DNA from 2 places in the Metasolibacillus sp. FSL H7-0170 genome. Region 1 is predicted to be linked to the other one. Evidence: riboswitches for the same ligand, from Rfam matches in the RefSeq annotation. Region 1 holds a riboswitch; the other holds the start of a gene.
What was found. A riboswitch is a leader RNA that binds a small molecule or an ion and turns the genes downstream of it on or off. The one in region 1 is predicted to bind FMN.
Positions count from the first base shown of each region.

Region 1 (15,740 bases):
TACGACTAATTTTATGAGGATGGAGGTGGAATGGATGAAAGAGTCCATTTTCCATCGATTATATGATGAATATCACCAAGATGTATTCCAATTCCTAATCTATTTAGTGAAAAACAGATCTATAGCAGAGGATCTTTCACAGGAAGTATATATTCGTGTGTTGAGAGCTTATGACAAATTTGAAGGAAAAAGCTCGGAAAAAACATGGCTCTTTTCTATCGCTAAAAATGTTGCTATCGACTATTTTCGCAAAAATAATGTGCGAGAAAGGCATACGTTTGATGCCTTTGAATGGGAAAGTGAACAGCTCGTTTCTCCAGCTCGTACACCAGAGCAATTTTTAGAAATGAGTGAGGATATGCGTCAGCTACTAGAGGCATTAGAGCTATGCACTGGTGATCAAAAGATGGTCATCGTTATGCGTTATTTTCAAGATTTGTCGATTGGAGAGACGGCTGAAATTTTAAGCTGGACGGAGAGCAAAGTGAAAACGACACAGCATCGCGCAATTAAAACATTGCGGGGTATTTTAGAGCAGGATGGAAGGGAGGTAAATTCGTGATGAAGACGAAATGGGATGAAGAAAATATTGAAAAGCTTTTGATGCAGGCACCAAAAATCCAAGACCACCGTTCCAAAGAGGATGTTTTTGCAAAACTCCAAGCTGCAGGTGCTTTTGAAGAGCAGCAGCCAGTTCAAAAAACTGTGCGTCGTTCATATAAACGTATTACAAGCTTTGTAGCAGCAGCTGCTGTTACGTGTGCAATTGGTATTCCTATGTTTTTAACGATGACTGGAGAAGAAACTGACAAGGGAAGCGATGTTGCGCTACAGGAGATGGAAAATTACGCTAGCGATCGTGCAAATGTTGACAATCATACCAGTGAAGCTGATGCTGCAAAGGAGACAGCTAAGGAAGAGGCAGCAACTACTTTTTCAACAACGGAGGATATGTCCGAAGCACGTGCAATGACTCCGATTGATTCCACTGCTATTTATGATGATGCAGTAGGTGAAGGGGAAGTATTTACTGTTAGTCTGGCAGGGGACGAGGATGTAAGTATCCCATCTGCAATTATTATTCCAAAAGAAAAACTTGTTGAGGATTTTGGTACAGAGGAGCCTACACAAGTTGATATGTATAATTTATATGCACCAAAGCTCGATGAAGAGGCGTACGGATTTGAGGACACTCATCCGATTGAAGGGGAAATTACTGAAAGCGGACAAGAGCTGATAATTGCACTTGAAAATCAAGAGGACTATTCAACTAAAAAAAGCATCAAAACATTAAGAGAAACATTTCCTCAATACGAGGAAGTGCTTTTGGAGCAAAATGCCCATGCTGATAATATAGAAACAGCAACAGTGCCTTTAAATCAAAACTATAGCTATTATTTATTTACACAACAAGGGAAAAAATATTATGTACAGCAGCCCCTTGCGATATATGAACATGTAGACGAGGCGATTTACGGCATGGTTGGATTCAGCACAGAGCAGTATGAATCCGCTATTATTGAGGGGATTAACTTTACCGTAACTGTCACAGATAATGTCCATGTAAAATTTGAAGAGCCATTGGACTTAGAGGTGCTAGATTATAGGCGAGCAAAGCAAATGCTAGAAGCTATTATGCTAACAGCTGCCGCATTCCATCAACAAGTCGTTTTTGAAAATATTATACAAGCAGCATGGGATACCTTTGATTTTACAAAGCCACAGCCAATCCCTGTAGCGCCAAATGAATTACCACTCGATATAATAGAAGGTACCTGAATAGCATGCGAATACGCCGCTTTCAGGCACCTTCTTGCTTTGGATGAAGTGTTCACTATTTATCCCGCATTAACGAGCAGTAAACCTCCGACTTCCAGACTTAAGTGAAAATTGGCTGAAGGATAAGTGGGAGGTCAACTGCCCGTAAAAGCCCGATTGGTTCAACTAACAATCCGTGGAGAAAAGCCTCCACAGATTGAAGTTTCACTTTATCCCGCATTAACGGGCAGTAAACCGCCCACTTCCAGACTTAAGTGAAAAATCGGCTGAAGGATAAGTGGGAGGTCAACTGCCCGTAAAAGCCCGACCGGTTCAACTAACAATCCGTGGAGAAAAGCCTCCACAGATTGAAGTTTCACTTTATCCCGCATTAACGGGCAGTAAACCGCCCACTTCCAGACTTAAGTGAAAAATCGGCTGAAGGATAAGTGGGAGGTCAACTACCCGTAAAAGCCCGACTGGTTCAACTAACAATCTGTGGGAAAGCCCTACTGATTGAAGTTTCACTTTATAAAAGGCTATTTCAATCTTTTTAACTTCTTTCAGCAGGTGTCCAAACACCTGCTGAATTATTGAAACTCGATCTAAGAAAAGACCATATTAAAATAACGACGGAGTGACTAACATCGTGTTGGTTAGATTTGCGGCGGATGTCGCAGATTTTTCTAACGGTAAGGGTATGTATAAAAAGAATTCCAAGCAAAAGGGTTTACTTTTAAAAAGTTTCTTTTATAATAGAGGGTGTAACAACAAATTTAATATTGATTCATCTTCGGGGCAGGGTGTAATTCCCGACCGGCGGTAATTGAAATTGCAATCTCCGACCATTCACTTGGAGGTCATTGCTTTCGTATTTCATAAGCCCGCGAGCCCGCTTTTGCGGTGCAGGATTTGGTGAGATTCCAAAGCCGACAGTATAGTCTGGATGGGAGAAGGTGAAGGCGCAGTCGTCATTTCTCGGAAATGTCGTATTTTGCTTTAAAAAAGTCTGGTAATATAGGCTTGTTTAAATGCGGAAATTTATGACAAAAACGCTTTGGCAACATGCTTTTTAAGCATGGTCGAAATTAGTAATACGACTTTTTTAAGCTTGCCTATTTCTCCCTTATACAATTTATTGTATAAGGGTTTTTTCGTGAATGGCATAGGACTGTCCTTTCTTCTTGCAAGAGTGAATCAGCAAAGAGGAGAGATTTTTTATGCGTAAGCAAAACTTGAAGTTACGTTCAACTGTAACAATCGCAATGCTAAGTAGCATCTCATTTTTATTAATGATGCTCGATTTTCCACTGCCGTGGTTTCCAGTATTTCTAAAAATTGATTTTAGCGATGTACCAGCGTTGATTGCAGCGATTACAATGGGACCAGTTGCTGGTATTGTAGTAGAATTGATTAAAAATATTTTAGATTGGCTGTTTAAAGGAGCCCCAACAGGTGTTCCAGTAGGACATATGGCGAATTTTGTAACAGGTATTTTATTCATTTTGCCAACTTATTATTTTTATAAAAAATTCAAGACGATTCCTGGCTTAGCAGTAGGTTTAGCAGTAGGAACGTTTGTGATGTCTATTGGTATGAGTATACTGAACTATTTTGTGTTTTTACCAATGTATACTTATTTCTTAGGCTGGGGCTCATTTGATATGTATGAGACAATTGTACTTGGTATTTTACCGTTCAATATTATTAAAGGGATTATTATATTAACTGTTGCGCTGCTCCTATTCCGCACGATGAAAACATGGATTGACAAGCAGCAGTCCACCTATTTATCATTAAAATAATCAAAAGCCGAGCTGCTCTATAAGCTCGGCTTTTTATAAGGAAGTGAATAAAAATGATTCGAATGCTCACAGCAAATGAACAACTACCGATGGACTTGCTTTTATTAGCGGATCCATCAGAAGAAATTGTAATTGATTATATAAAACGTGGATACTGTTATGTGGCAGAGCGTGATGGACAAATAGTTGGTGTTTATGTGTTGCTACCAACAAGACCACATACCGTAGAGCTTGTCAATGTAGCAGTAGATGAACAATGGCAAGGGCAGGGAATAGGTAAGCAGCTTGTGCTACATGCGATTGAAAGTGCAAAAATGGCACAATATAAGACAATTCAGCTAGGCACAGGTAATTCTAGCATTAACCAGCTTGCGCTTTATCAAAAATGTGGCTTTCGCATAGTTGGCGTAGATCGCGATTTCTTTATCCAGCATTATGATGAGCCGATTTTTGAAAACGGAATTCAATGTGTAGACATGATGCGGTTAGAAATTGTACTTTAAGTTTGAACAAGCTGTCTAGAGGTGTTTTCATTTTCCGTTTATCTAGTCGTATGGCTTGGACTTTGAGCGATGACGGTAGCTACAATAATTAAAATATTTGTTATTAAAATATTTGTTGACAGCCTCCCGCTATATTTAATTATATAGCGGGAGGCTGTCATCGGATTATTTATAGGCTATTTTCGATATTTTATACACAAAAAGAGGCAAAGCTCGTTATTGCGACGCTACATTTGTTTTTGATAAATTTTGCGATAGTCAATTTTGCCATGTGTATCGAATTGAATATTATAAAATGGACGGTCTTTTCTTATATAAAATACGTGTTGGCGATGTGCTAAAAATTTTAGCGTAAAGGTGTTAATTAAGTGTTCTTCTATTTTATATAACAGATTCATTGCTTGGCTGTCATCTTGGCACATAGTTGCTTGCTGGAGCAATGCTTGCACTTCCGCATTGCTAGAAAAAGCACTAATAGGAGAGCGCTCGCTGTCTAATCCATATAACCAGCCAAGTAGCTTGTCATCCCCAATTGCAATACCACCAACAAAAATATCGTAATGCTGTACACAATAGTCTGCCGATGCATGGAAAGGCATAAGTGTTAATTCGTGTGGGATGTGATGGGCTGTTAAAAATGAGCTTAAAATTTGTGCTTCCCGCAAATGGTTGGCATGTGGCCGAATTTGCTGTACACCGATACGTAAATAAGGAAAATCAAGTGTCGGTAGCGGAAGCGGTGATTGCTGTTGTCTGTTATTTGTCGTTAAAAAGCTAGTGGCTATTATTTCACCTTCTTCTGTTAAGCAGTAGCTTGCCGCATCAATTGCCTCAAATAATGCACGTCGATACTTTTCATCCTGCAATGGCCCACGTGCCGCATTGAATATAATAAAATCGGCTCCCTGCTCTTGAAAAACGATTTTTTGTTGTGCTATATGTGCAGCAAAAGGAAGTGCACTGATGCCAAACTGTTGAATGTTTTCTGTAAAAAGAATATCCACATCATCAATCCATGGTCGCTGCTTAAAATATTTCGGAAATACGGAGAGTCGCATATGTTGCTCATTTTTCTCAGCGATATAAAATGCACCGCAACCAGGCGGGATGCCTTTTGCACCTTCTTCAATCCATTTTACAGGTATAATAGAAAAGCGATAACTACATAGTATACGAGGGAATAGCATTGTTGGCTGTGCAAGCTCTATTGTAAAATGATATGGGCTTGTCACAGTCAATCGCGCCTCTGGTAATAGTTTTCTCATACAAGCGCGCTTTAAGGAAGCAATGACATCCTCGCTTGTGAGCTTTGTTCCATTGTGAAAGTAAATATTTTTACGCAATGTAAAAGTCCATTTTTTTGCGTCGCTTGTGTGATAGCCGTAGACTAAATTAGGTTGCACACGCTCTGTTTCTATACAATAAACAAATAAAGGCTCATGTATTTGATTGTAAAAATGCATATCGTGCCGAGAGTTGCCGTTTAACGGGTCATAATGAAGCTGAATATTTGGATAAGGATAGCGAAAAACATCGCGTTCCTCCTCATTTGAAAAGCCGTAACGTTGCTGTAGCCAATTTTCTACTTGTGGATGTGAAATTACATCGTGCTCTTGTAATAGTGCATAGGCCTCTTTAAATTGTTGCTGCTCCCAATAATGGTCGAATGCTAAATAAATAGCTTCTAGCTTTGTTAGCTGTAAAAGCACTGTAGGCTTTTTCCCACGACCTTGTGTAGTATGCCATTTTAGCCATCCACGTTCCTCACATTTTTTTATAAGCACCTTCGCATAGCGTGCAGAGCAGCTCCATATTTGCGCTAACTCTGCAATAGATGTTGTGCTACTTTGTCCGACTTCAAAACGCCCATATAGTTTTAAAATGTATTGAAACATAGCTCCTCCTTTAAAAGGTGAACAATAAAAATAAAGTACTCACTTTTTGTTCCTCTATTTTTATTTTACACTAAATTGCAGGAGGTGCTTAGATGAATTTATATCATAATCGTAATTTTTTATTGTTGTACATAGGGACAATCGCATCAACGATAGGCTACCAGCTTTATAATTTTATTTTGCCACTTTTTATATATGATTTAACAAAATCGGCACTGGCAATGAGTACGATGCGTATGATTGATTTTTTACCGAATATTTTGCTAGGCATGCTTGCAGGGGTGCTTGTTGACCGTATAAATCGCAATAGGATGCTTAAATATACAGGTTTTATTAAAGCGGTGCTTGCGACATTGTTAACTGTCATTATTTTGTTAGATACCGTGCAGCTTTGGCATATGTATATTTTAGGTTTTTTCATGGCAACTGTTAGCTATACATTTGGGAATGCGCAACATGCGATTGTGCCACAACTCTTTGAGAAGTCGTTGATGACTGAAATTCAGGCTAAATTTTCGTTTATTAATACGCTGTTTTCAATAGTAGGTCCAGCAATTGCAGGGATGTTGCTCGTTTTTATTGCCTATGATTATTTATTTATTGTTTATGCATTCTCGTTAGTTGTTATTTGGTTGAGTGTTTTTTTATTAGACGCGACACCAACACCGGAAAGAGCGCATAAGCAATCTATTTTAGCCGATATGAAAGAGGGATTTATCGAGCTATTCGGTAATAAAACATTATTTTATCCGACGATAGCTATTTTATTTAGCAATTTAGCGACGAGCTTTGTCATTGGGGTGCAAGTTTTTTACGTAGTTGATGTGCTACAGGAAACGAAGGAGCAGCTTGGATTTATGTATTCAATTGCTGCTATAGGAGGTCTTATAGGTGCTAAATTTATTCAGCCTCTACGCAGAAAATGGACACGCGGCAAAATTTTTACGACAATTTATTTAATCGATAGTTTCGTGCTGCTGTTATTCTTTTTTGCGACAACCTGGTGGCAGCTTGGTATGTTATTAGCTATTCGTACATGTACAACAATCATTATCAATATTATTTATTTAGCCATTCGTCAAGAATCAACACCGAATCATTTATTGGGACGTGTTGCAGGCACCTCCTCTATGTTTATGAAGCTTGCACTACCTGCTGGTTTATTTATTGGAGGAGTATGGGCGGAGACGCTACCAATTCCGTATATTTTCCTTCTTTCAGCTTGTATCGTCTTTGCTATTTATATTGTGCTGACAAAACAGCAATTTAGTACAATACAGTAATTTTAGGATTGTCGGGTATATGCTCTGACAATCCTATTTCCTATATATACCACTTGTAAAAACAAACGAATGTTCGTAAAATAAGAACAAACGTTCTTTGGAGGAGTGGTTAATTTGTATGCTAATTGTCCAGACCGCGTAATTGTCTGTATCGATATGAAATGCTTTTATGCAAGCTGTATCGCAATGTTGGAAGGACTTGATGTGGAGCAGGAGCCGATTGCGATTGTTGGAAATCTTCATCAAGCAGGCAGTATTGTACTCGCTGCCTCACCACCGATGAAGCAGCATTTCCATATTAAAACGGGCAATAGACGTTATGACATACCAAATCATCCGAGCATTAAGCTATTTGAGCCGAAAATGGATTTCTTTTTACAAATGTCGATAGAAATTACGAAGTTAATCATGCAATTTGTTCCGCGTGAAGCCATTCATGTGTACAGTGTCGATGAAAGCTTTATTGATTTAACAGGTACTGAGAAGCTATGGGGTGCACCAGAAGAAACAGCGATGACGATTCGGCAAGCAATATACAATCAATTTGGTATTCCGTCCTCTGTTGGCATGGGTCCAAATATGTTAATGGCAAAACTAGCGCTCGATTTAGAGGCGAAAGCAACAGGCTTTGCGAAATGGACTTATAAGGACGTGCCACAAAAGCTTTGGCCCATTGCTCCACTATCGGAAATGTGGGGGATTGGACGACGTATGGAGTATGCTCTAAATAAAAAAGGGATTTTTAGTGTTTATGATTTAGCACATGCGAATCTTAAAATGCTTGAAGATGAGTTTGGCATTATAGGAAACCAATTGTATTATCATGCGTGGGGCATTGATTTATCGACATTTGAGGAGCCAGATATGAAGGAGCCGATGAGCTTTGGCAAAGGGCAAATGCTTATGCGTGACTACCATACGCATGAGGAGATTTTAATTGTTTTACTGGAGATGTGCGAGGATATCGCAAAAAGAGCAAGGATGGCTGGCTATATTGGAGCAACTGTTTCGCTTGGCGTTTCTTATAGCCGCTCGGCGCTGGAAAAAAACTTTTATCGCTCTAAAACAATGATTGAGCCGACGAATGAAACAATGAAAATGTATGAAACTTGTAAAGAGCTATTTAACATTCATTTTGCAGAACAGCCTGTGCGTCAGCTTTCTGTACGTTTATCTAATTTACAGCCACATGGCAGTATTCAGCTCGATTTGTTTGATAAGCAAAAAGAGCAACGGCAAATGCTTGGCTATACCATGGATGCGATTCGCGAGCGTTTTGGCGCTACCTCATTACTGCGAGCTGTATCATTTACGACAAGTGGCACAGCCATGCAGCGTGAGCAACTTGTCGGTGGACATTTCAAATAAAGTAAATTGTTAAATTCAATTATGCCGAGGCTTAATTCATCAGGTTGTTAATATAGGATAAAGGAGTGAACGTGATGTTGCGTGACCGAGGGAATAAAAAATGGTCTGCCATGATGCTGAGCGAGCATATGGAAATGCTGCGCAATTTAGATAAGGAGCAGATGAAAGAGTATCCTTTAGAACGTGCGGAATGGGAGTTAGAGCATTTGCAACAAACTGTGCAATACGCTCTTCAAACAAAGGCAATAATTTGCCTTATTTTATGGCGGGGGTCGTCTTTTCATGAAGTCATCGGTGTTATTACAGCGCACCAGCAGGAAATGCAGGAGCTAGTTGTTACAACATCTACGCAAACGAAGCGAATTGCTATTTCCTCACTTTATTCAGCACAATTAATGGATGAGTATGATGATTCACTGCAATGAGCGTCAGTTGGTCCATAAGTTTATTATTTTAGAGCTGACAATGCGCACATTACAGTATGATTTTTCACTGCTGTCTACATTAAAAATGCATAGATTTTATACACATATTATGGAGAAACTCGTCAAAAAATTGCGCTTAGAATACGAGAAACATAAGCAATTATTGAAGAAACAAGGCATACGCTTTGTGCAACTTGTGAAAGTAAATGAATATTTTTGTGATGTGATACTGGCAACATCAGGTGAGGATTTAACAATACGCTATGCCAATCAAACATTAAAAAAAGAGGTAGAGCGGTTGATTTTACTTTATTTTGAGTAAACTAACGGTTGACTTGTTCTACGAAAATAAACAAACTCTCGCTAGGTAATTGGGCGAGGGTTTTTTATAATGAAAGTAAGGAGGCGGGAGGATGGAGCATTTTCAATTTGCTATAAAGCTAGCTACGAAACGAAAAGAATTAGGCGTGACACAGGAGCAGGTGGCACAGTATGTAGGTGTGTCAAAGGCAGCAGTATCGAAATGGGAAAAGGGGCAGAGCTATCCAGATATTACATTGTTGCCGAAGCTCGCAACTTATTTTAATATGACGATTGATGCATTGTTAGGCTATGAACCACAAATGACAAAGGCACATATGCGAAAAGTGTATGCAACATTAGCCGAAAAATTTAACAAGCATAGCTTTGCTGAAGTACAACAAGAGATGGAGGAATTGCTTGCGGAATATTATGCTTGTTTTCCTTTTCTTCTACAAATGGCACAGCTATATTTGAATTATTATAAGCAGGCAGATGATTCTGTAGCGATTTTACAGCGAGTAGATGAGCTATGTCAGCGCATTATGGAGCATTGTAGTGATGTGAAGGTTATTTATGAAGCAGAGATGCTGTTAGCCTATGTCAAACTGGAGCAGGGGCAATTTGAGCAAGTGCTAGAAATTTTAGGTGAAGAGGCGCGTATGCAATATGGCTCGGAGCATCTTATTGCTATGGCACTATCGATGCGTGGCAATCAAGAGAAGGCAAAGGAAATATTGCAGGTGAGCATGTATCAGCATATGCTTGGCACAATTAGCAGTGCTACAAATTTATTGCAATATGAAGTAGAGAATCCAAGTCATTTTGATGAAACTGTTCAACGAGTTGAGGCAATGTTGCAGTTATTTACAATTCAAAGATTAAATATGAATGCTGGGCTTGTCTTTTATTTACAGGCGGCGGCAGGTTATATACAGCAACAGCGTGAGCAACAGGCAATCGAAATGTTAGAGAAGTATTGTCAAATATGCTTAAATATTAAATTTCCAATCGAGCTACGTGGAGATAGCTATTTTTACCTGCTAGATAATTGGATTGCCAACAATATTCATCTCGGTGCACAAGCGCCACGCGATGAGCAGTCCATTAAGCGTGATTTACTTGCAAGTATTACAAAGCAGCCTGTTTTTGCAAGTGTTGTGCAGCATGTAAGATTACAAAAGATGCTATATAGAGTAGCGCAATATTTACAAATTGAGGAGGAGATTGTGTGAGTGAGCTTCAACAAATACCTTGGGCATTAGTAGCGCCAATTTTAGTCGTGCAGTTCATTTTAATGATTGTTGCATTGATTGATTTAAAGCGTATTTATGCAACTAATGGACCGAAATGGATATGGCTAATACTTATTTTAATTAGTGGTATATTAGGTTCCATTGCTTATTTCATTGTTGGGAGACGACAGGCATGACATTATTACAAGTTGAGCAATTGACAAAAAACTTTGTGGGGAAAAATGTGGTGGACGGCGTAAGCTTTGAATTAGAACCGCTAACCGCCACAGCACTTATCGGTCCAAATGGTGCAGGGAAAACGACGACGATGTCAATGATTGTAGGGTTGTTACAGCAAACGAGCGGTACGGTTACGATGCAAGGAGTACAGGATATACGGGGGAGCGTCGGCTTTCTACCACAGTATCCACAATTTTATCCTTGGCTATCGGCTTTAGAATATGTAGAAATGGTTGGAAAATTGAGTGGCGTGCCTGCAAGGGGCTTGCGAGAGAAAAGTATCAAAATGCTAGAGTATGTAGGGTTAGGTGATGCACTACATAAAAAAACAGCAACTTTTTCTGGGGGAATGAAGCAGCGTCTCGGTATTGCCCAGGCAATTATTCACGAGCCAAAGCTGTTGCTATTAGATGAGCCTGTATCAGCGCTGGACCCTATTGGACGACAGGAAATAATGAATTTATTAAAAGAATTGCAGCAGCAGACAACGATTTTATACTCAACGCATATTTTGCATGATGCCGAAAAAATGACGGATCAGGTGCTATTTATGAAAAATGGACAGTTAGTAGAGCAAGGTTCATTAGTATCAATTCAGCAAAAGTATGCTGACCCAAGATATCATATACAATTTGTCCGGGAGCAGGAGGCTGCGAATTTCGCAGTGCGTTACGCTGGACAGCTTGATGGTCTTTCTGTTTATTTACCAATACAGCAGACGATGCAGCAAGTACTACAATTATTGGCTACAGAACAATTAGAGATTGTTAAAGTGGAGCGTGTAACAGCAAGCTTAGATGAAATTTTTATTTTGATTCAGCAAATGTCGGATACCCCAAAGGCGTAACAACAAGTATCGAATAGTTAACTGACTATAAAGTGAAACTTCAATCAGTAGGCGCTTTTTCCACTGAATGTTAGTTGAACCAATCGAGCTTTTACGGGCAGTTGAATTCCCATCTATCCTGAAGCTGATTATCACTGAAGTCATGATGTAAGGGGGTTACTGCCCGTTACTGTGGGATAAAAATAGAGTCCTCGACGACTGTTGCAAAGAGCTTGCTGAAAGTGTCGGTAGAGGCATAATTGATGAGAAAGGTGGCGTAGCAATGACACAATTTTCGGTATTGCTGAAAAAAGAGTTTTTAGAAAGCTGGCGTAGCTTTAAATTTTTATGGATACCACTCGTTTTTATATTTTTAGGTGTTACAGAGCCATTAACTAATTATTATATTGAAGATATTTTAGCAGCAGTTGGCAATATGCCGGAAGGCTTTGAAATGCTTTTTCCTGAGTTGACTGCGGCTGATATTTTATTATCAACAACGGGACAATATCAATTGATTGGGCTACTTGTTTTAATTAGTGCATTTATTGGCTCTGTAAGTCGGGAGCGCCATAATGGAACCGCGACATTATTATATGTTCGCCCAATTTCAGCAGCAGTTATTTTTATGAGTAAATGGGTGATGGCTTCCATCGTTAGTATAGTAAGTGCAGTACTAGGCTATTTGGCAAGTATGTATTATACAGTCATTTTATTTGGCTCGGTTGCCGTTGATGATTTTGTAAAAATGCTATTAACCTATTGTGTCTGGTTAGTGCTTGTAATGGCCATTACAATTGCAATGAGCGCAGCATTTCAAACAGGTGTGGCAGCAGCAATTGCTATTATACTTATACCAGTCGGTCTATTTGTTGACTCGGCAATTGGAGGATTTTGGACTTGGACACCTTGGAAACTAGTGAACCATGGGTTAAGCTTTGTGACTGACACAATTATTATCGCTGATTTTCAAATGACATTGCTCTTTACAGTAATTGCAATTATTAGTTTTAGTGGACTCGGCATTTTAGCAACAAAGCGTAACTGGCGTTTAACAAAGGTATGAAGAAATGTCTGAGAGGGCATGTCTGAAAAAATGTTTTGAGACACGCCTTCGCGACGAAAATAGTGACCATTTATCCCGCATTAACTGGCAGTAAGGCGACCACTTTAAGGCTTGAGTGAAAATATGCTAAAGGATAAGTGGGAGAACAACTGCCCGTAAAAGCCCGATTGGTTTAACTAACAATCCGTGGAGAAAAGCATCCACTGATTGAAGTTTCACTTTAGTGTGACAACCACTGGAGCCAGCTTTTTTAGATAACTTTTATTATTGGATAGGCGTTTCATAAATCATCAATGTTTGCCCTTCCTGTAAAGAGCTTGATTGGAGCTTATTCCACTGTTTCAGCGATGTGATGCTCACATTATAGCTTTCTGCAATACTGTTTAAAGAATCATCTGCTGATACAGTGACTGTTGTTTTATTTTCAATTGGATAATCATATTGAGCGAGGTCATATTGTTCAATTAATTGATTTAACTTCTGTTCATAATTTGTATCTGTAGCATAAGTACCTGTTAAATAGCTTGTCACATCACGATAAGAGGAAGTATTACTTTTAAAGGTAGCGTGATAGAATGCTTTATCCCATGACACACCATTGCGTAATAAATTAGCATAATCTCGCAAGGAAGCCTCATAGGAGGGGTATTTCCGAAATTCATCTAAAATCGTTGTTAGATTACCATTTCCATCGTCCTCTTGTGTTTCCAACGTTACAGAGTTATTTTTATATTTGCCCTTAATACCAAATAAATTGTAATTCGGCTCAGTAGCAAGCCCACTTTGTCCTTTATTACTTTCTAAAATTGCCTGTGCAAGCATAACGGATGCATATAAATCATTTTCAGCAGCTAGCTTACGTGCAGTCTCTCCGATTGTGCCAATAAACAGCTCAACGCTTAAATCCTCCTCAATCGTCTTAGGAATGGACTGTTCATATTGATTAGAAGAAAAAATAGTAAGTAATGCATATATTCCAAGCACAAATAGCATAATAACAATGCCAAGCGTGAATAATAGTCTTTTTAATAGTTTCATACGTACGAGCGCCCTCTCTTTTTTATTACTATTAAAAGTTTAGCATGATAAACTTTATCATGCAAAAAAAGGGAGGAGGGAAATTTTTAACTTCTTTCAGTATATTTATTTGCGACGAGTAATCGCAGAAGCGTATGTTTTTATACCGAAAGCGTAGCGACAAATCTGATTTGTACCGATAGCAAGGCGACAGATATAGGTACAGAAGTCTCGCACCTCAATGAACTTCTACCAAGTAGCTTGATAAAGTGAACCTTCAATCAGTGGGGGTTTTCCTACATCCCCCACTGATTGGTAGTTTCACCATTCGGGTTTTTACAGGCTGTTTGATCCCCCACCTAAACATCTTGGTTTTACCTGCTGATTTGAAGTGAGGGTCTTACAGCCTGTTAATACGGGATAAATCTGTCGTATCCACTTGCTAAAAAATACTACATAGTGCTTTAAAAATAAGGGCATTTTTTTGTCGCATCCTACAAATACTATTAATAAAATATTATATAGGATGTGACGTGTTGAAAAAAATATACGTATTCATATCACTAGTGCTTTTGCTGGCTATCATTAGTTTTTTAACAACAAAGGAAGAGGCGGCCGCTAATCGCAGTAGGCAATATTATGAAGAAGCGGGGCAAGTTGTTTGGGATATTCATACAGATCAAAAAGTTTTGGCGCTTACATTTGATGATGGTCCCCATAAAGAATATACATCTGAGATTTTAGATTTGCTTGCATTGCATAAGGCGAAGGCTACATTTTTTATTATTGGTGAAAATGCCAAGAAAAATCCCGAGCTTATAGAGCGTATAGACACAGATGGACACGAAATTGCCAATCATACGTATACGCATCCTTTAAAGACGACAGTACCTAAGTTACTGAAAGAAATCGAACAAACTTCGGAACTTCTATATCAAATTACGGGGAACAGACCTAAGCTATTCCGTCCTGTTGGTGGGCAGTATACGGATGCGATGATTGATGCCATTGCAGATTCAGGCTATAAAGTTGTGATGTGGTCATGGCATTTGGATACGGAGGATTGGAAGGAGCCAGGAGTAGAAAAAATCGTTCGTATAGTGAATAGTGCCAAAGAAGGTGATGTCATCCTATTTCATGATGGAGGAGGCAATCGCGAGCAAACGGTTGAGGCGTTGAGGCAGGTTTTACCAAAACTACAGGAGCAAGGCTATACATTTGTAACGATTTCAGAATTATTAGCAATACAGCAATCTACTATTCAAAAATAAAAAGGAAGCCCCACATGGACAAAAGAAATTTTTAATGTGGGGCGTTTTTACTTTTCTCAATAACCAAATTGCGTAATAATAGAAAAGTAAAAATGAAAGAGGAGTTGGTTTATGGATGGACATAGGTACGAAAGGTGAATTTATTCGCCGTGCAATATTCATTATTATTGGAGCAGCGATTGCTGCTTATGGGCTAGAGGCAGTATTAATTCCAAATGCGGTGATTGATGGTGGCGTAACAGGTGTCGGCATTATGGGGAACTATCTTTTTGGTGTTCCACTAGGTGTTTTACTGTTCGTCTTAAATTTACCTTTTATATATTTAGGCTACAAGCAAGTAGGGAAAACTTTTGCGATACTTAGCTCGATTGGGATTGTAACTTTATCGATTTCAGCAGTATTAATGTCTGGCATGGCGCCTATTTTAGGTGAAAAAGACCCTTTGCTTATCGTATTATCAGGAGGGGTTTTGCTCGGTGTTGGAATTGGTATCGTCTTACGTAATGGTGGCGCACTAGATGGCTCGGAGGTACTTGCTGTACTTATATCACGTAATATACCTTTTTCGGTAGGGGATGTTATTTTATTTATTAATGCCTTTATTTTTACAGGCGCAAGCTTTATTTATGGCTTGGAAAGTGCATTATACTCTGCAGCTACATACTATATTGCAAAAATTGTTATTGATGTGATTCAAGTAGGGCTTGAAAGCTCAAAGTCAGTACAAATTATTAGTAAAAATGCACGA
Region 1 is NZ_CP151964.1:1,169,662-1,185,401, reverse strand. It holds gene MHH70_RS05670 (RNA polymerase sigma factor SigX) at 35-562, shown strand; gene MHH70_RS05665 (hypothetical protein) at 562-1,779, shown strand; FMN riboswitch at 2,544-2,720, shown strand; gene MHH70_RS05660 (ECF transporter S component) at 2,979-3,563, shown strand; gene MHH70_RS05655 (GNAT family N-acetyltransferase) at 3,617-4,066, shown strand; gene MHH70_RS05650 (ABC transporter substrate-binding protein) at 4,294-5,961, opposite strand; gene MHH70_RS05645 (MFS transporter) at 6,054-7,244, shown strand; gene MHH70_RS05640 (UV damage repair protein UvrX) at 7,359-8,612, shown strand; gene MHH70_RS05635 (YolD-like family protein) at 8,687-9,037, shown strand; gene MHH70_RS05630 (aconitate hydratase) at 9,012-9,359, shown strand; gene MHH70_RS05625 (helix-turn-helix transcriptional regulator) at 9,451-10,572, shown strand; gene MHH70_RS05620 (PLDc N-terminal domain-containing protein) at 10,569-10,769, shown strand; gene MHH70_RS05615 (ABC transporter ATP-binding protein) at 10,766-11,659, shown strand; gene MHH70_RS05610 (ABC transporter permease subunit) at 11,922-12,704, shown strand; gene MHH70_RS05605 (glucosaminidase domain-containing protein) at 12,969-13,742, opposite strand; gene MHH70_RS05600 (polysaccharide deacetylase family protein) at 14,258-14,992, shown strand; gene MHH70_RS05595 (YitT family protein) at 15,108-15,740, shown strand, end outside.

Region 2 (15,740 bases), 570 kb from region 1:
TCTTTCTTTTTGCTACAACACTATCGCTACTGTCCGAGGGGCTGTCCAAAAAGCCGTGCATAGCCGGCATTTTGGATAGTAGCGATGATGTTTCGCAAAATGGAGATTCATATAAACAGAAAACGCCTCTTTTAAAAATGGGATGAACATTGGCTTTAGCAGTGTTATCCTTCAGTAAAAGGGAAGCAATGAAAACATTCATTTCAATGCGGTGGAAAAACAAAATGGACTTTTCGGACAACTCCATTGGACAGCGCCTAGTCTTCTCTATTTCAATAAGCTAAATTGGTGGTCAAAAACTAGCTATGTGCGACTTGCCTCTTAGCCCTATAGCTTACGAATTTGCATCATTGTCCGCTTTGCTTGGGGAAGCTTTAGCTCCTCATAAATAGCGGCAGATAGGCCACCTGGAACGCAAGGAGTTGCATAATATACTTCTGAAATATTTGTTAAGTACATTGTACCAAGACACATTGGGCAAGGCTCTCCGCTCGCATACATAATATAGCCCGATAAGTCGAATGTTTTTAGCTTTTGGCAAGCCTCCTTCACTGCCAATGTTTCTGCATGTGCTGTCGGATCAAATGTTGCTTCTACCTCATTTACCCCTACTGCAATTACTTCTCCATCCTTGACAAGCACCGCCCCATAAGGTTGCTTGCCTTGTGCGGCATTGTCTTCTGCAAGCTGAATCGCTTGTGCCATAAATTTTTCATGCATACAATTCTCTCCCTTCAATAGCGTTGAAATTTATTAGTGACCAACACCTACAGCTCGCACTGTTCCACTTGTAAATTCTTTTGTTGGATAGTACATATTTTTTACAATAATATTTGGCCCTAAGCATTTTACTGCTGGGCAATGGCAATTAATACTGGATGAAATATTCGTGCTTAGCCATTTCTCATAAATATCTTCCAATGAGGCAGTTTGAATATTGCCTAATGCGGAGCCATCATCAGCAAAGTCTGATACCGATACATCACCTGTGAAAATGTTCAAATTCATACGTGAACGACCGTCTACATCATTACGAATCGTAATATTTGACGCATTGCGGATACGTGCCAGCAAAGCTTGGTCAAGCTCATCTGTACTACATGGATAAAACGGCAATGTGCCAAATAAAATCCAAATATCTTCATTGCGGAAATCTAGAATTTGATTGACTGCAGCCCGGTACTCATTCAAATTAATCACATCGAGTGCGCTTGCAAAATCGCTTGCATACATTGGATGTATTTCGTGGCGCTTACAAAGCATTTCATTTGCCACTTCATCATGAATTTTCTCGATAAATGGTAATGTATTGCGATTTAGCATCGTTTCTGCTGATACGAATAACCCGCCCTTTGATAATTCACGGGCATTATCAAAAATATTACGATATAGCTCGGCTCTTTTTTCAACAGGTGGCTTTTGTTGCATCATCGCAAAGCCTGTTTCTACAAATTCCTTTTCATCGCACCAATTATGTGAAATGTGCATCACATCCAAATAAGGTGCTACTAGCTCATAATGCGACATCGGTAATGTTAAATTAGAATTGATTTGCGTTTTGATGCCGCGGTTTTTGGCATATTTTAGAAGCGGTAATAAATTATCTCGAATGCCTCGTTTTGTTAAAAGAGGTTCACCACCTGTAAAGCTCATCACACGTAGTGTTTCAACACGGTCAAGTTGTTTAATAATAATCTCACTAGGAATTGCAGGTGCTTCCTTTGTTTGTAGCGTGTAGCCAACAGCACAATGAGCACAGCGCATATTGCATAAGTTCGTCGTTGTGAACTCAATATTTGATAAGGTTAATTTGCCATAGCGATCAATATCATGATAACTCTCCCATTGATCATGAGGTTTATACAATGTATTCATAAAAAACTCCCTTTCTACATATACGATTTTCGCATAGTTTAGGGAGTTTATCAATTACGCCTTATAGTAGTTTTTCGGGAAGCTCTGGTAGCTCCGCTGATACGACATCCGCCTCCGTTAAATGCAATGGCTGCAATTTATACTTTGAATCAAAATCACATTTTATAATTGTATGCTCATTCAATAATGTTGGCATTTGCTCGTTAAGCTGCTGATGAGGTAATGATAGTGCCGCAATGGCATCAATTGTTGCTAGTGTGCTTTCAAGCTGCTCTGCTGATAGCAAAATATCCTCGCTCTGTAAAAATGGACGAATCGCATCGCGCACAAAGTTTTGTGCCTCAACAATGCAAGTAAATTCATTTAATTTATCGGAATAGGACTGCATAAATGTGCGCTCTCTTAGCTGTTGCCTGCTTAAATCATTCACTTGCTGCAAAATTGCTTGTAATCGCCCACCTGCTAGTGCAGTAATATGATTTTGCACTGTGTATAATTGACGGAAAATATCCTTTTCCTTTTCTTTAATTATTTCAAATAGCGTGGCACATTGCTGCTGTAGCTCATCAAGTCGGCCAATCTGCTCTGTAAAATAATCAGTTAGACTATTAGCGTTATGCAGCCCTTCTACAAGAGGTACACTGTATGTTTTTTCAAATTGCTTATCGACCTGTGCAAGTAACTGCGCATATTCTGCATGGCATTTTCGATAATCACGAACCGCCTCTTGATAAGCAATAGCCTGCCCCTCAAATTGTTCAATCCTGTCATCACGTAAATACAATTCAGTTGCTAAAACTTGTAATAACTGATATAAAGTTTGGACTGATTTTAACACTTGACTAGCTTGCTTGTACTCCTCTTCAAATTCAGCTAAAATCGCCATATCTCGCTGTTGCAATGAAAACTCTACATTCGCTTCCTCTACGTATTTCTTTATGCTTTCAAATGCAGATAAATAAGGCTCCCGCTCTGGAATCATTGCGAATTCACTATACAATCGAGTTAACCATCTACTAAAGCGCTCTGCCGTATGCTGCATTTTTTTTGCAGGATTGTGAGCAACCTCTTTCACTAGTTGAGCAAGCTGTGTAATATTTGAATCAATAAGAAGCTGTGTATTATTCGTTTTTTTCGCCTCAATTGCCTGCAAAGCAGAAACACTAAGCATTTCCTTACACAGCTCTCCGTATCGCGCTAGCTCCTCTTTCATAAAATTGCTAGTGGTCGCCGCACGCTCATCGACAGCATTAACAATAAAGTATGGCTTTATATTTTGTTCATTCATTTTAACTAATAAATTATATTCATCTAAGGTTGCAGCAGAGCCATTGCGCAATACCCAAAATACTTCTTGCACCCGCTCCAACATGACGTTGGAAAAATAAGCAGTATTATCCGCGCCTACTTGCAACGCAACCGTATCCACAATTGTTGCATGCTGCAATAACTCATGCTGAATATAAACTTCAATATAATCTAAATGCTCTCGAATAATTTGAGCACTAAAAGTGTCGCCTGTTGTTAGTAGCTGGATTTTATCAATATCGAATGTCGCAATCATGCCATCATAAAAATATGCCTTGACACATTCACGCTCACCGTACTTAATCAATGTATTAACACTAGTTGGATTTTTCGTACTTACAGACAGTAATTCTCTCCCTAATAAAGCATTAATAAGTGTCGTCTTTCCAACACGCTCTTTTCCTAAAAAAAGCAATGCTTCTTTCTCGCGAGCGTCCTCAATAATTAGCTTTAGGCGCTTCGTTGTATCAGTTATATATGTATTTTGTTCTAACATAACATGCAGTGGCTTCATGCGCTCAATAAGTTGATGTAATGAATTTGTTTCCATATTTCGCTCCACTCTCCCATCTCTTTTTAGTGCGGTGACGTAGCCCCTCTAGTTACTATTATTTATGGCTACTTTTAATGATAAGTCTAATTTGCTTAAAGATGAAAAGCAAAAAGACCTAAATATGAACCACGTAAATGATAATAATAAAATTTTAGTAGGACAATACGCATAAATGTACAAATTTTGATAATCATTCATTGTTTGCCAGCTTAAAAAGAATGCAGCAAAAGCAATTTTAATTAAAGGCTAAAAAAAATTTTATTTTTTGCTATAATACAATTATTCCAATTTGAAGGGACTGAACTATGCGCGGATGACAATATTTTTTATTCAACCTATAAAAAATATTGGAGGTAAAAGTATTGATAAAAGAATTAAACACCAAAAGACTGCATTTAAGAAGAATGCAAGTTTCAGACTCACACAGCTTATTTAAAATTTGGTCTGACCCGGATGTAACTAAATTTATGAACATTTCTAATTTCACAGACGAAACACAAGCAAAAGAAATGATTGAGCTCCTAGAAAATTTAGCTCAGGCTAATAAAGCAATTCGCTTCAGTATGATTGAAATTAAATCCCATGAAATAATTGGTACTTGCGGATTTAATTCAATAGACTTCGAAAACTCGAAAGCAGAAATCGGTTATGATATTGCTAAAGCCTATTGGGGCATGGGTTATGCTCCTGAAGGTATTAAAGCATTGGTTCATTATGCTTTTGAAAACTTAGGGTTGAACAGAATCGAAGCAAAGGTAGAGCCTAGCAATGCCAATTCAATCAAAGTACTACAAAAACTTAATTTCACATTTGAAGGAACGCTTAGACAATACGAAAAATCTAAAGCAAGCTTTATAGACATCAATATTTACTCGCTCTTAAAAACAGATTAAAATGAAATTTATTAGGCTGTCTAAAAAGTAGTGTCCTAACTTACTTTTTAGACAGCCTTACCGCTTGGTAATTCAGAGAATTAGAGACACAACGCTTACATATTGAAGTTATCCCAGCTTAAAACATTTTTGATAAATTAGCCATCTCAATTGCAGCAACTGCAGCATCATAGCCTTTATTACCAGCTTTCGTTCCAGCTCTCTCAATTGCTTGTTCGATTGTTTCGGTTGTAACAATTCCAAAAATAGTTGGAACACCCGTTTGCAGACCTACACTAGCAATTCCTTTTGCGGACTCGTTGCAAACGTAATCATAGTGCGTTGTAGCTCCACGAATAACTGTACCAAGTCCGATGACAGCATCATATTTTTGAGATTCTGCCATCTTTTTTGCTATAAAGGGTACTTCAAACGCTCCCGGTACCCAAGCCACATCAATAGCATCTTCCTCTACGCCATGGCGTTTTAAACCGTCAATTGCACCGGCTAATAGTTTATCATTAATAAATTCGTTAAAGCGTCCAACAACAATACCTATCTTTAATCCTGTACCTACAAGCTGTGCTTCAAATGTTTTTACCATCAATAATTCCTCCTTTTATAATAAATGTGCCATCTTCTCTTTTTTTGTATTTAGATAATTAGCATTTTCTTCTACTGACCCCGTAATAAGGGGTACACGTTCTACTACTTTTATACCGTATCGCTCCAGCTGCGCTACTTTATCTGGATTATTCGTTAATAAACGAATTTGTGTTACCCCCAATTCTATTAGCATTTGCGCACATAAACTGTAATTGCGTAGTTCACAAGCAAAGCCAAGCATTTCATTAGCTTCTACTGTGTCAAAGCCTTTTTCTTGTAATTCGTATGCTTTTAATTTATTTAATAACCCTATTCCTCGCCCCTCTTGCCGCATATAAAGGATGGCCCCTACTCCTTCCTGCTCGATTTTAGCAAGTGCCTGTTGTAACTGAGCTCCGCAATCACAGCGTTTTGAATTAAAAATATCGCCTGTTAAACATTCAGAGTGAACACGTATTAGCGGTGCTTCTACATTGGACAAATCCCCTTTAACAACAGCAACATGCTCCTTAAAATCAATTGGATTAGCATAGCCAATCATTGTAAAATCACCATAATGTGATGGCAGTTGAATTGCTGCTTCACGTGAGATAATTAGCTCTTTTTTAAGACGGTATTGAATTAAGCTTTCTATCGTAATAAGCTTCATATTAAAATCTAAGGCCATTTTTTTTAATTGGGGTAGACGAGCCATCGTGCCATCCTCATTCATTATTTCACAGATAACCGCAGCCTTTTTACTTTCACTAAGTATTGCTAAATCTACCGCTGCCTCTGTATGTCCAGGTCTTTCGAGTACCCCATTCTTTTTTGCGATTAAAGGAAAAACATGCCCCGGACGACGGAAGTGCTGTGGCTCCGCCTTATCATCAAGCATTTTTTCGATAGTTAATGCTCTTTGAAAAGCACTAATTCCTGTTGTAGTATCAATATAATCAATACTTACAGTAAATGCCGTTTGATGCTTATCCGTATTATTTGTAACCATTGGCTCAAGCTGAAGAGTTTGCGCTATTTGTAAATCAATCGGTGTACAAATTAACCCTTTTCCATACGTTGCCATAAAATTAACCACATCGGGCGTGGCATATTCAGCTAATGCAACAAAATCGCCTTCATTCTCACGATTCTCATCATCTACAACAATAATCACTTTCCCCTGCTTTAAGTCAGCAATTGCCTCTTCTATCGTATTAAACATAATATTATCCCGCCTTTAAAATCCATTTTGTTGTAAAAAATCCTCCGTTAACGTTGTTGATTTTGTTTGTAGCTGCTTGGCAATGTATTTTCCTAATAAATCTGTTTCTATATTGACTAGGTCACCTTCACGTTTAAATCCAAGTGTTGTCTGATTAAATGTATGTGGAATAATCGAAATCGTAACCATTTCTTTTTGTAAATCAAATATTGTTAAACTAATACCATCAATTGCGATTGACCCACGTGGTATACAAAGTGCAGTTGATTCATGAGATGTTTTTATATTAAAATAAACTGCATTCGCGAACGAACGTTTACGTAAAATAGTCCCTACCTCATCAATATGCCCCGATACGAAATGCCCCCCAAAACGCCCATTAGCAGCCATAGCACGCTCTAAGTTAACAACGGAACCTATTTGCAATTGCGATAGTGAGGTTGCATGGACCGTCTCAGGCATAACATCTGTCGTGAATTTCGTATTTGTAAAGCTTGTTACAGTTAAACATACTCCATTTACAGCAATGCTATCGCCAACTTTCAAATCTACTATAACTTTTTTAGCGCCAATTGTAAGAGCGATTGATTCCTGCCCTTTTGCCATTTTCTCAATCGTACCAAGCTCTTCAATAATTCCAGTAAACAACTGTACACCTCATTTCATCATCATCGTTAATTTAATATCTTCACCAATTTTTTCAACTTTAGTAAAAGTAAACGCTTCTTGCAAAGCAATTGTTGTCATTGAAAGCGCATTTGTTCCTAATAGCTTAGGCGCAATGTATATAATCATTTTTTGTACGAATTGCTGTTGTAAAAAGGCATCCGCCATTTTACAGCCAGCCTCAACATATAAAGTCATAATCCCTTCATCTGCTAGCTTTCTTAATACATTTCGCAAGGAACAATCCTCTATCACAAACGTACGAACACCTGCTAATTTACGAGATTTTGTTGTAAAAAGCCAAGTTAGAGCCGTTTTATCATTAAAAACTTTCGCTGAATTTGGTACTTTTCCATCACGATCAATAACAATTCGAATCGGTTGTTTGTTTGAGGTACTACAACGATTCGTTAAGCTTGGGTCATCAATGCAAATCGTATTTGAGCCTACTAAAATAGCATCATGTGTTGACCTTGTATAATGCACATCCTTTTGAACAAGCCTACCCGTGATTGCAGTTTGCTTCCCTATCTCAGCAGTAATTTTACCGTCCAACGAAATGGCTTGCTTTAATGTAACGTAAGGTAAACGATGTGAAATATAATAAAAAAATGCTTCATTTAATGCTTTTGCCTCTTCTTCACATAATCCTATACTTACCGTAATGCCCGCCTCCTCCAACCTTCGAACTCCCCGTCCAGCTACAAGTGGGTTCGGATCCAGCGTCGCAATAAAAACATGTGCAACCTGCGCTCTAATTAGTGCCTCAACACATGGACCTGTTTGCCCAACATGGCTACATGGCTCAAGTGTAACGTAAACCTTCGAACCCTCCGCTCTCTCACCTGCAATTTTTAAGGCATTAATTTCCGCGTGTGCCTCTCCGAATTTAAGATGAGCACCAAAACCTATAATCTCCTCATTTTTTGTAATAACACACCCAACAAGTGGATTAGGAGAAGTTTGATTACTACCTGATTTTGCCAAGCTCAAAGCAAATTGCATAACTTGTTCGTCACTCATTCAGTCACCTCCCTTTGAAAAATAAAAAGCCCCCTTAAATAGGGGGCTTTTACGAAGAAGGCGTCACTAAATAAACTAGCACCATAGCTAATTTTTTTCGCCTACCTTCTCTCATCCAGACTATTACTGTCGGCTCCGGAATTTCACCGAATCCTGCTTCATAAAGCTCGCGGGCTATACCGCCGATTGGGACTTGCACCCGACCCCGAAGGTATTTATTCAATTAAAAAGACCTCACTTAGAAATGTGGGGTCGTTAAGAGGCATCTTCAAAAAAAGCCACACGAATGTCGCTTTTTTTGCCTACCTTCTCTCATCCAGACTATTACTGTCGGCTCCGGAATTTCACCGAATCCTGCTTAAAAAAAGCTCGCGGGCTATACCGCCGATTGGGACTTGCACCCGACCCCGAAGGAATTTATTCAATTAAAAAGACCCCACTTTGAAATGCGGGGTCGTTAAAAGGCATCTTCAAATAAAGCCACACGAATGTCGCTTTTTTGCCTACCTTCTCTCATCCAGACTATTACTGTCGGCTTCGGAATTTCACCGAATCCTGCTTCATAAAGCTCGCGGGCTATACCGCCGATTGGGACTTGCACCCGACCCCGAAGGAATTTATTCAATTAAAAAGACCCCACTTTGAAATGTGGGGTCGTTAAAAGGCATCTTCAAATAAAGCCACACGAATGTCGCTTTTTTGCCTACCTTCTCTCATCCAGACTGTTACTGTCGGCTTCGGAATTTCACCGAATCCTGCTTAATAAAGCTCGCGGGCTATACCGCCGATTGGGATTTGCACCCGACCCCGAAGGTGATATTTATGTTGGCTTTAATTATACAGCAATAATGCAAAAAATCTAGTCTATCAAAAGAAACGTTTTTTATTTTATGAAATATTAAAAGAAAGATTTAAAAAATGTTTTTAGTCGAAGAAAATGCATGCGCTTCTCTATAAAAAGATTATATTTCAAAAAACAGCAATGTATTACGCTAACGTTCCCCTCATAGCAGACCTACCGAATTGTAGATAATGCTTTTGACCATGAAATTAATTGGTCTAACATCTGATTTACTGAATCTGCCTGAACATCTTTCGGTTTGAAATCTGTTCCGTTTTCGAAATCTGTAAATAATGAAAGAGCTGGATGAACACGCACATCTGCTACTAACAGCTCTCCCATAATACCGCGCAAATGCTCCGCAGCACGAGCACCACCTACAGAGCCATAGGAGACAATTCCTGCTGCCTTGTTATTCCATTCTACTCTTAAATAATCAATCGCATTTTTCAAAGCGCCTGTAATAGAATGATTGTACTCTTGAACGATAAATACAAACCCATCTTGTTTTGCAATAATTTCTGACCAGCCCTTTGCCCCAGATGCATCCTGCCCCGGCTCACCTAATAAAGGCAATTTGTAATTAGCAATATCGATTACTGTATAGTTTGCATCATTTCGTTGATTTGCAATTTCCTTTACCCATTGTGCTACCTGTGGGCTTACACGTCCTTCACGTGTTGAACCAATAATAATACCAATATTTAATGCTGTCATTGCTTGCTCCTCCTCATGTTTTGAAACGAAAAATTTGGCTAAAAACCCGATAAACAACGCCTCTCCTACGTCAAAAGACCCTATAACAGTGAGCGTACTTCCTATACATGCCACTTTGCTATTAGCACAAAAATAGTGCTGATAGAAGTTAAAAAATTATACCTATTCTATTTTCCCCAAATTCACTTTTTATATTCAAAAAACTTACATTGAGTAGGGGCTGTCAGAAAGGGTATTCCTTTTCTGACAGCCCCTATATGACATATTAGTTTTCACTGTTCTTTCTGAGCAGCATTTTTATTGCCTCTAAATTCCTCTCTTTTCTTCATTGCTTCTGCCATACGGTGTGAATCAGCGTTCGGCTCATTTTGTAGTTGCGCTACAATATTTCGATAATCCACTTCATTGCGATTCTGGCTCATTTTATACGAAGCTTGAACTTCTCTTATTTTAATTTTAAAGCCAACAATCCCTTTAAGTTCAGCTGCTAATAACTCAGGGGAAAGTGTATCCCATAAAATCGGATTTTCTCGATTAGCCTCGTATTTTTCAAGCAATAATGTTAAGTCCTGTACTAGCTCTTCTTTGTCTAAAATACTCGCCTTTCCATATACATGGACCGCTTGGTAATTCCAAGTAGGAACATTTTCATGTCCATACCAAGAGGAAGAAATATACGCATGAGGCCCTTGGAACATAACAAGCACTTCCTTGCATGCTTCAAAAGTTCTCCACGCGGGATTTCCATAAGCCATATGGCCAGTAATAAAATAATCTTCCCCTTCCTGATTTAGCAATAAAGGAATATGTGTCGCTATTGGTATTTCATTTTTTATTGTAACTAAAGTTCCAAATGAATTTTCATTAATAAAATTTGTAATTTCTTTAAAATCCGTAACCTTATAATACTTTGGTATAAACATGCTTTATTATCCCCTTTATCTATTTAATCTAAGCTATTAAAAAAATCATACATTGTTCACTGACATAAAAAAAGGTACAATTATAAACAAATATGCATGTCAGGGGTTATTATATAAATGAAAAATACTATATTTATCTTTAATAATACTTCACCTAAATATAAACAAATTTATGAGCAGTTCAAGTTGTATATTGAGAATGGTGACATTTCAATTAATGACCAGCTACCTTCTATTCGTGAACTCGCAAATTCACTTTCAGTAAGTAGGAATACTACACTTACAGCCTATGAACAGCTTATGGCTGAAGGCTATATTCGCAGCGAAGGTCGCAAAGGGTATTTTGTAAATAAAGTAGATTCATCTTTGTTTCAAAATAATTTGATGAACATCAATAATAAAGAGCTTGAATTAAAAGAAAGTAAACATATTCTGATTGATTTTCGTGCGGGAACAGTAGACCAACAGCATTTCCCCCTGAAAATTTGGCGAAGAATGACGAATCAAGTTTTATATACACAGCAAAGCTATTATTATGGAAACCCTTTTGGTGAACATTGTTTACGTGAACAAATTGCCACCTATTTATTTCAATCTCGTGGTGTGAGGACAAGTGTTGATTCGATAATTATTGGTAGTGGAACACAACAAATGTTAATCAATCTCATCGAAATTTTAAAAAGGGAATTTTCTAGTATTATTGTTGAAGACCCAGGCTATGATGGTGCAAGAGAAGCTTTTAAATTCCATAATTTGTCCATTGAAACAATCCCCGTCTTTAAATCAGGTGTCGATTTCTCAAAATTAAATGAACTGTTGTCTCACCTCATTTATGTTACTCCCTCCCATCAAAGCCCTCTTGGTGTTAGTATGTCGATAAAGGAAAGGTTAGAGCTCATCCAGTGGGCTAATAGTAGAGAAGGTTATGTAATAGAGGATGATTATGATAGTGAATTTCGCTATACGCAGCAACCATTTCCGGCTCTTGCCTCTATTGACTCAACAAGAGTTATTTATTTAGGTAATTTTTCTAAATCATTTCTTCCTGGAATACGTATTAGTTATATGGTACTTCCAGAAATGCTGCTATCGAACTATAAAAAACAGTGGTCAGCTTTCGAATGCACTGCCTCCCTTCTACACCAACTTGCGATGGCTAATTTTATGCAGGAAGGTGAATGGAATCGACATATTAAGCGAATGCGCCTCGTTTATAAGCGAAAAATGCAATGCATTACTACGGAATTAAGAAAACATTTCAAAGATACGATTTCAATTATAGGAGAGCAATCTGGTTTGTTTGTATTAGTGAAAATACACTTAAACCTTACTGAAGAATGTTTAATTAACCGCGCATCTTTACTAGGGGTGAAAGTGTATCCTACTTCCATTTATTCAGTACAAAATCATATAGTTGAACCAGCTATAAAGCTTGGATTTAGCAATCTCTCGTGTGAAGAAATTCAGTTAGGTATTCGGCTTTTAAAAGAAGCTTGGACTTAACCATTATGAAATCCGAATATTTCGATAATTACTTATGCTAAAGTTTGATTAAAAAAATCCTACAATCTAGTATTTAACAATAAACAGAAAGAATACAGCTTGAAAAAAAGATTAATCAAAATGGATTCTTTCTCAGCAAATCTTAGTTTTGCTTTTACAAAAAAAGTTGAATTATTTCGTAATGGTGTTGCTTAGCAATCGTTCCTCTTTGTGGAATTTCATATGCATTTGAGTATCTCTGCAACACCTTTTAATTATAATGCTATTGCATTGTTAATTTTATAGAACATTTATAAACAGTATCTCCAAAAGACCGAATGTCGCTTAAATAATCGTATCCTTTAGGTGAGCCGTAACGGTTGAGCATTCTTACTGCTACTACGTTTTCCTCTGGAATGACGAGCAAAGCTACATTGGTGTAGCCAAATAATTGATAGGAACCTTGTGGAACTGTATCGCCTATTTGGTTAAAACTATGGTTTGTGTCTTTTACAAACCATAAAAATCCATTCTTCTGAATAGGAAGTGTTAGGTTGGGAGTTTGAATGGATGTAGCCATTTGAATGATTTCTCTAGGAATAATCTGTTTTCCTCCCCATTTCCCTTCTGTTAAATGAATGTAACCCCATAAAGCAAGCTCCTGTGCAGACACATACATATTCATTCCAGAACCATCTACTACATCCGTCTTCGTCCAAAATGGGTTATCTGCATCTCGAATAGCGTTTGCAATTTTTGAATGAGGCTTACTCATCTTAATCCATTCTGTTGATTGAAAGCCTAGTGGTTCAATAACCTGTGATTTAATAATTTCAGCAACAGACTGTCCCGTTGTTTTTCGGATAATCATTGTCAATAAATCAATGCTTGGACCTCTATATGCCCATGATTCACCAGGTTTATATTCACTTACTAGTTTATTGCCGTCAACAATTTTTAATCCATGTGTATGGGTTAATAAGTGACGAATAGTTACCCCCTCATATGCAGCTAAATTCGAATCTTCAACAAACTGCTGAACTGTATCATCCATGGAAAAGTAACCATTGTATATAGCATAAGCCGCAGCAAAACCAATATAAGCTTTTCTTACAGATGCAATATGGAATTGAGTGTCTACTTGAACATCTCGAGCAAGTTTTGCATTAGACTGCTTACCAAAATAAGATTCTTTTGCGATTTTATCGTTCTGGATAATAAATAGAGCACCACCGCTAGCACCCAACTTTTCAGCACTTTCCATCACATGAGTACGTACATCTTCAAATAAGTTTGTGTAATCATTCACGTTCTTTAAAATCAATTTTTCACTCTCCTTAGAATATTAAAAGGGACTCATCATCTTTGGTGAGTCCCTCATTTTATTATTCTCATCTAGTTCACAGAGCGAAAAAATAACGCTCAGTTCTTTTGCAAACATCCCATTTCAGAAATGTACGATTAGATTATTTTCGTACAGCCTCAAATGTAATGAGTTGGCAATCTTTTGATGGTTGCCTTTTGAAAGAATAATCGGCAGAACAAGTAATATCAGAAAAACCAATGCTTTCTAAAATCAGTTTGAATTCTTCGATTCCATACCATCTCATTGCAAACTTCTGTAATTCTGTGTCTACGAGCTTACCATCTCTCCATTTTTCGTATTTTAAATAAGATAAGGTATATTGGTCAATCCAGTTGATTTCAATTGACTTGCTTTCTAATGTAATGCCTTCTTCATTAGAAAGAGGAAAGGTTGCAGTAGTAATTTCTTCTGTACGCCAATTACTCGGTAATAGCAAATCAACTATTAGACGTCCTTCGGGCATTAGATGATTATAAAAGCATTTCAGAGCGTCTTTAGCATCCGTAAAATTGTCGATTAAACAAAAGGAGCCAGTAGGTATAACGATCGCCTCATATTTTGATTCCAAAGAAAAACTACGTAAGTTCTCTTCATATAGCTTCGGATTTAAGCCTCTTTCTTTGCATCGTTTTCGACAAGAATCTAACATTTCAGTTGAATAGTCAATACCATCAACAATAAATCCATTTTCAAGTAGGGGAATTAAGAATCGGCCTGAACCGACAGCAGCTTCAAGTATTTTCCCTTTCGTTCCTTTTAATCTTTCAAGATAATATTCAATGTCACCGCCAATTGAATACCCCACAGGTTTGGTAAAATCATATACTTCCGTACTTAATGCACCATAATAACTAAACATTTCATTTCCTCCAATAGTATATGCGGAAGAATTTTATTGAGATTATTAAAGCTTCCGCACCTCAAGTTTGTTTTTTGATGTAGGTAAAGAGCTGACTATCATATTAAATCACTCACTTTCTATAGATTATTATTATATTATACACTTTTTTAGGATTCATCCAAATATTTCAATGTGTATTAAATCCATAAATATCTTATTGAATTAACCTGCCCCGTTAATTTAAAAGGAAGCATTTAAAATTAAATAACTTTATTTCCGTGGATTTGGTTTGAAAAGGTATATGGAACACTAGCGCAAGTTGATTTCTTAGCCATGGCAGTGTTTCGAGGATATTGCAGACTACAAAGTTGGCATCAACAACAAGATGAGCTTTAGCATATCTAGATATATTTTCTAAGTAATTTTTCTGATAAAAACTTTTTAGCTTTATCTCAACGATTTAACATTGTCATTAAATCTTCTAATTCCTACTTGTTATAAGAAAACCATTTCTTATACGCGCTCTTTTATCTATAATACTAAGTAACAACATATCTAAAATGGTTGTTGCCAAACTTCATAAAACTATTTTTTTCCTATTACATAGCACCAAGCTTGAAAGAAAAAATGGGAAAATGAAGATTTTTAAATCAAATAAGAATCCAAAAGTATATTGTTATTTCACAAAAAAATAAAAAGCATAGGGCTGTCCAAAAAGCAGTACATAGCCGGCATTTTGGACAGTAGCGATGATGTTTCGTAAAATGTTGATTCATATAAGCAGAGAACGCCTCTTTTAAAAATGGGATGAACATTGGCTTTAGCAGCGTTATGCTTCAGTAAAAGGGAAGCGATGAAAACATTGATTTCAATACGGTGTCAAAACAAAATGGACTTTTCGGACAACTCCTCTCTATTTTCCCGAGAGCCAATACTTTACTGTATAATTCATTAGTTAAGAAATACTCACGCAACAATACTAATGAATAATAGCTTTCTAGAGAAAGCTACTGCAGAGCGATTAGGTAATACATCTGAAATGATTCACACGGTACTAAAAAACTAAAGATGCCATTGTAAATGCTTTCACACTTGTTCTAAATGGAAAGTGGGACTAATGCATAATAAAACCCTTACATATCAAGCAGTTGACCAATAGCATAGTTTTTAGGCATAATACTTAAAGTAAGCTTTTAAAAATAAAAAATTGATTAAACTATAAAATTTCAAAATTAACTTGGAACGATTATTTTTATAGATTGCGAAAATTTGTTTGAAACGATACGGCTTGCAATATACGATGACTGACAACAATAAACATTAAGGGAGAATTAGTATTTATGTGTGGATTTACTGGATTTATCGGTGAGGTTGAAGGAGCCTCAGCCGTTTTAGAAAATATGATGAATCAAATTATCCATCGCGGTCCTGATAGCGGTGGTCAATTTAATGAAGGCATAGCTCAC
Region 2 is NZ_CP151964.1:598,198-613,937, forward strand. It holds gene MHH70_RS02730 (nucleoside deaminase) at 328-720, opposite strand; gene yfkAB (radical SAM/CxCxxxxC motif protein YfkAB) at 754-1,875, opposite strand; gene MHH70_RS02740 (dynamin family protein) at 1,937-3,745, opposite strand; gene MHH70_RS02745 (GNAT family protein) at 4,099-4,629, shown strand; gene ribE (6,7-dimethyl-8-ribityllumazine synthase) at 4,748-5,212, opposite strand; gene MHH70_RS02755 (bifunctional 3,4-dihydroxy-2-butanone-4-phosphate synthase/GTP cyclohydrolase II) at 5,228-6,415, opposite strand; gene ribE (riboflavin synthase) at 6,431-7,063, opposite strand; gene ribD (bifunctional diaminohydroxyphosphoribosylaminopyrimidine deaminase/5-amino-6-(5-phosphoribosylamino)uracil reductase RibD) at 7,073-8,104, opposite strand; FMN riboswitch at 8,204-8,321, opposite strand; FMN riboswitch at 8,405-8,523, opposite strand; FMN riboswitch at 8,606-8,723, opposite strand; FMN riboswitch at 8,806-8,923, opposite strand; gene MHH70_RS02770 (NADPH-dependent FMN reductase) at 9,120-9,662, opposite strand; gene MHH70_RS02775 (FMN-binding negative transcriptional regulator) at 9,935-10,585, opposite strand; gene MHH70_RS02780 (PLP-dependent aminotransferase family protein) at 10,703-12,088, shown strand; gene MHH70_RS02785 (serine hydrolase domain-containing protein) at 12,351-13,391, opposite strand; gene MHH70_RS02790 (class I SAM-dependent methyltransferase) at 13,534-14,292, opposite strand; gene asnB (asparagine synthase (glutamine-hydrolyzing)) at 15,615-15,740, shown strand, end outside.
Region 2: it holds a riboswitch for FMN, as region 1 does, so the genes downstream of both, ribD (bifunctional diaminohydroxyphosphoribosylaminopyrimidine deaminase/5-amino-6-(5-phosphoribosylamino)uracil reductase RibD) here and MHH70_RS05660 (ECF transporter S component) in region 1, are expected to answer to the same signal.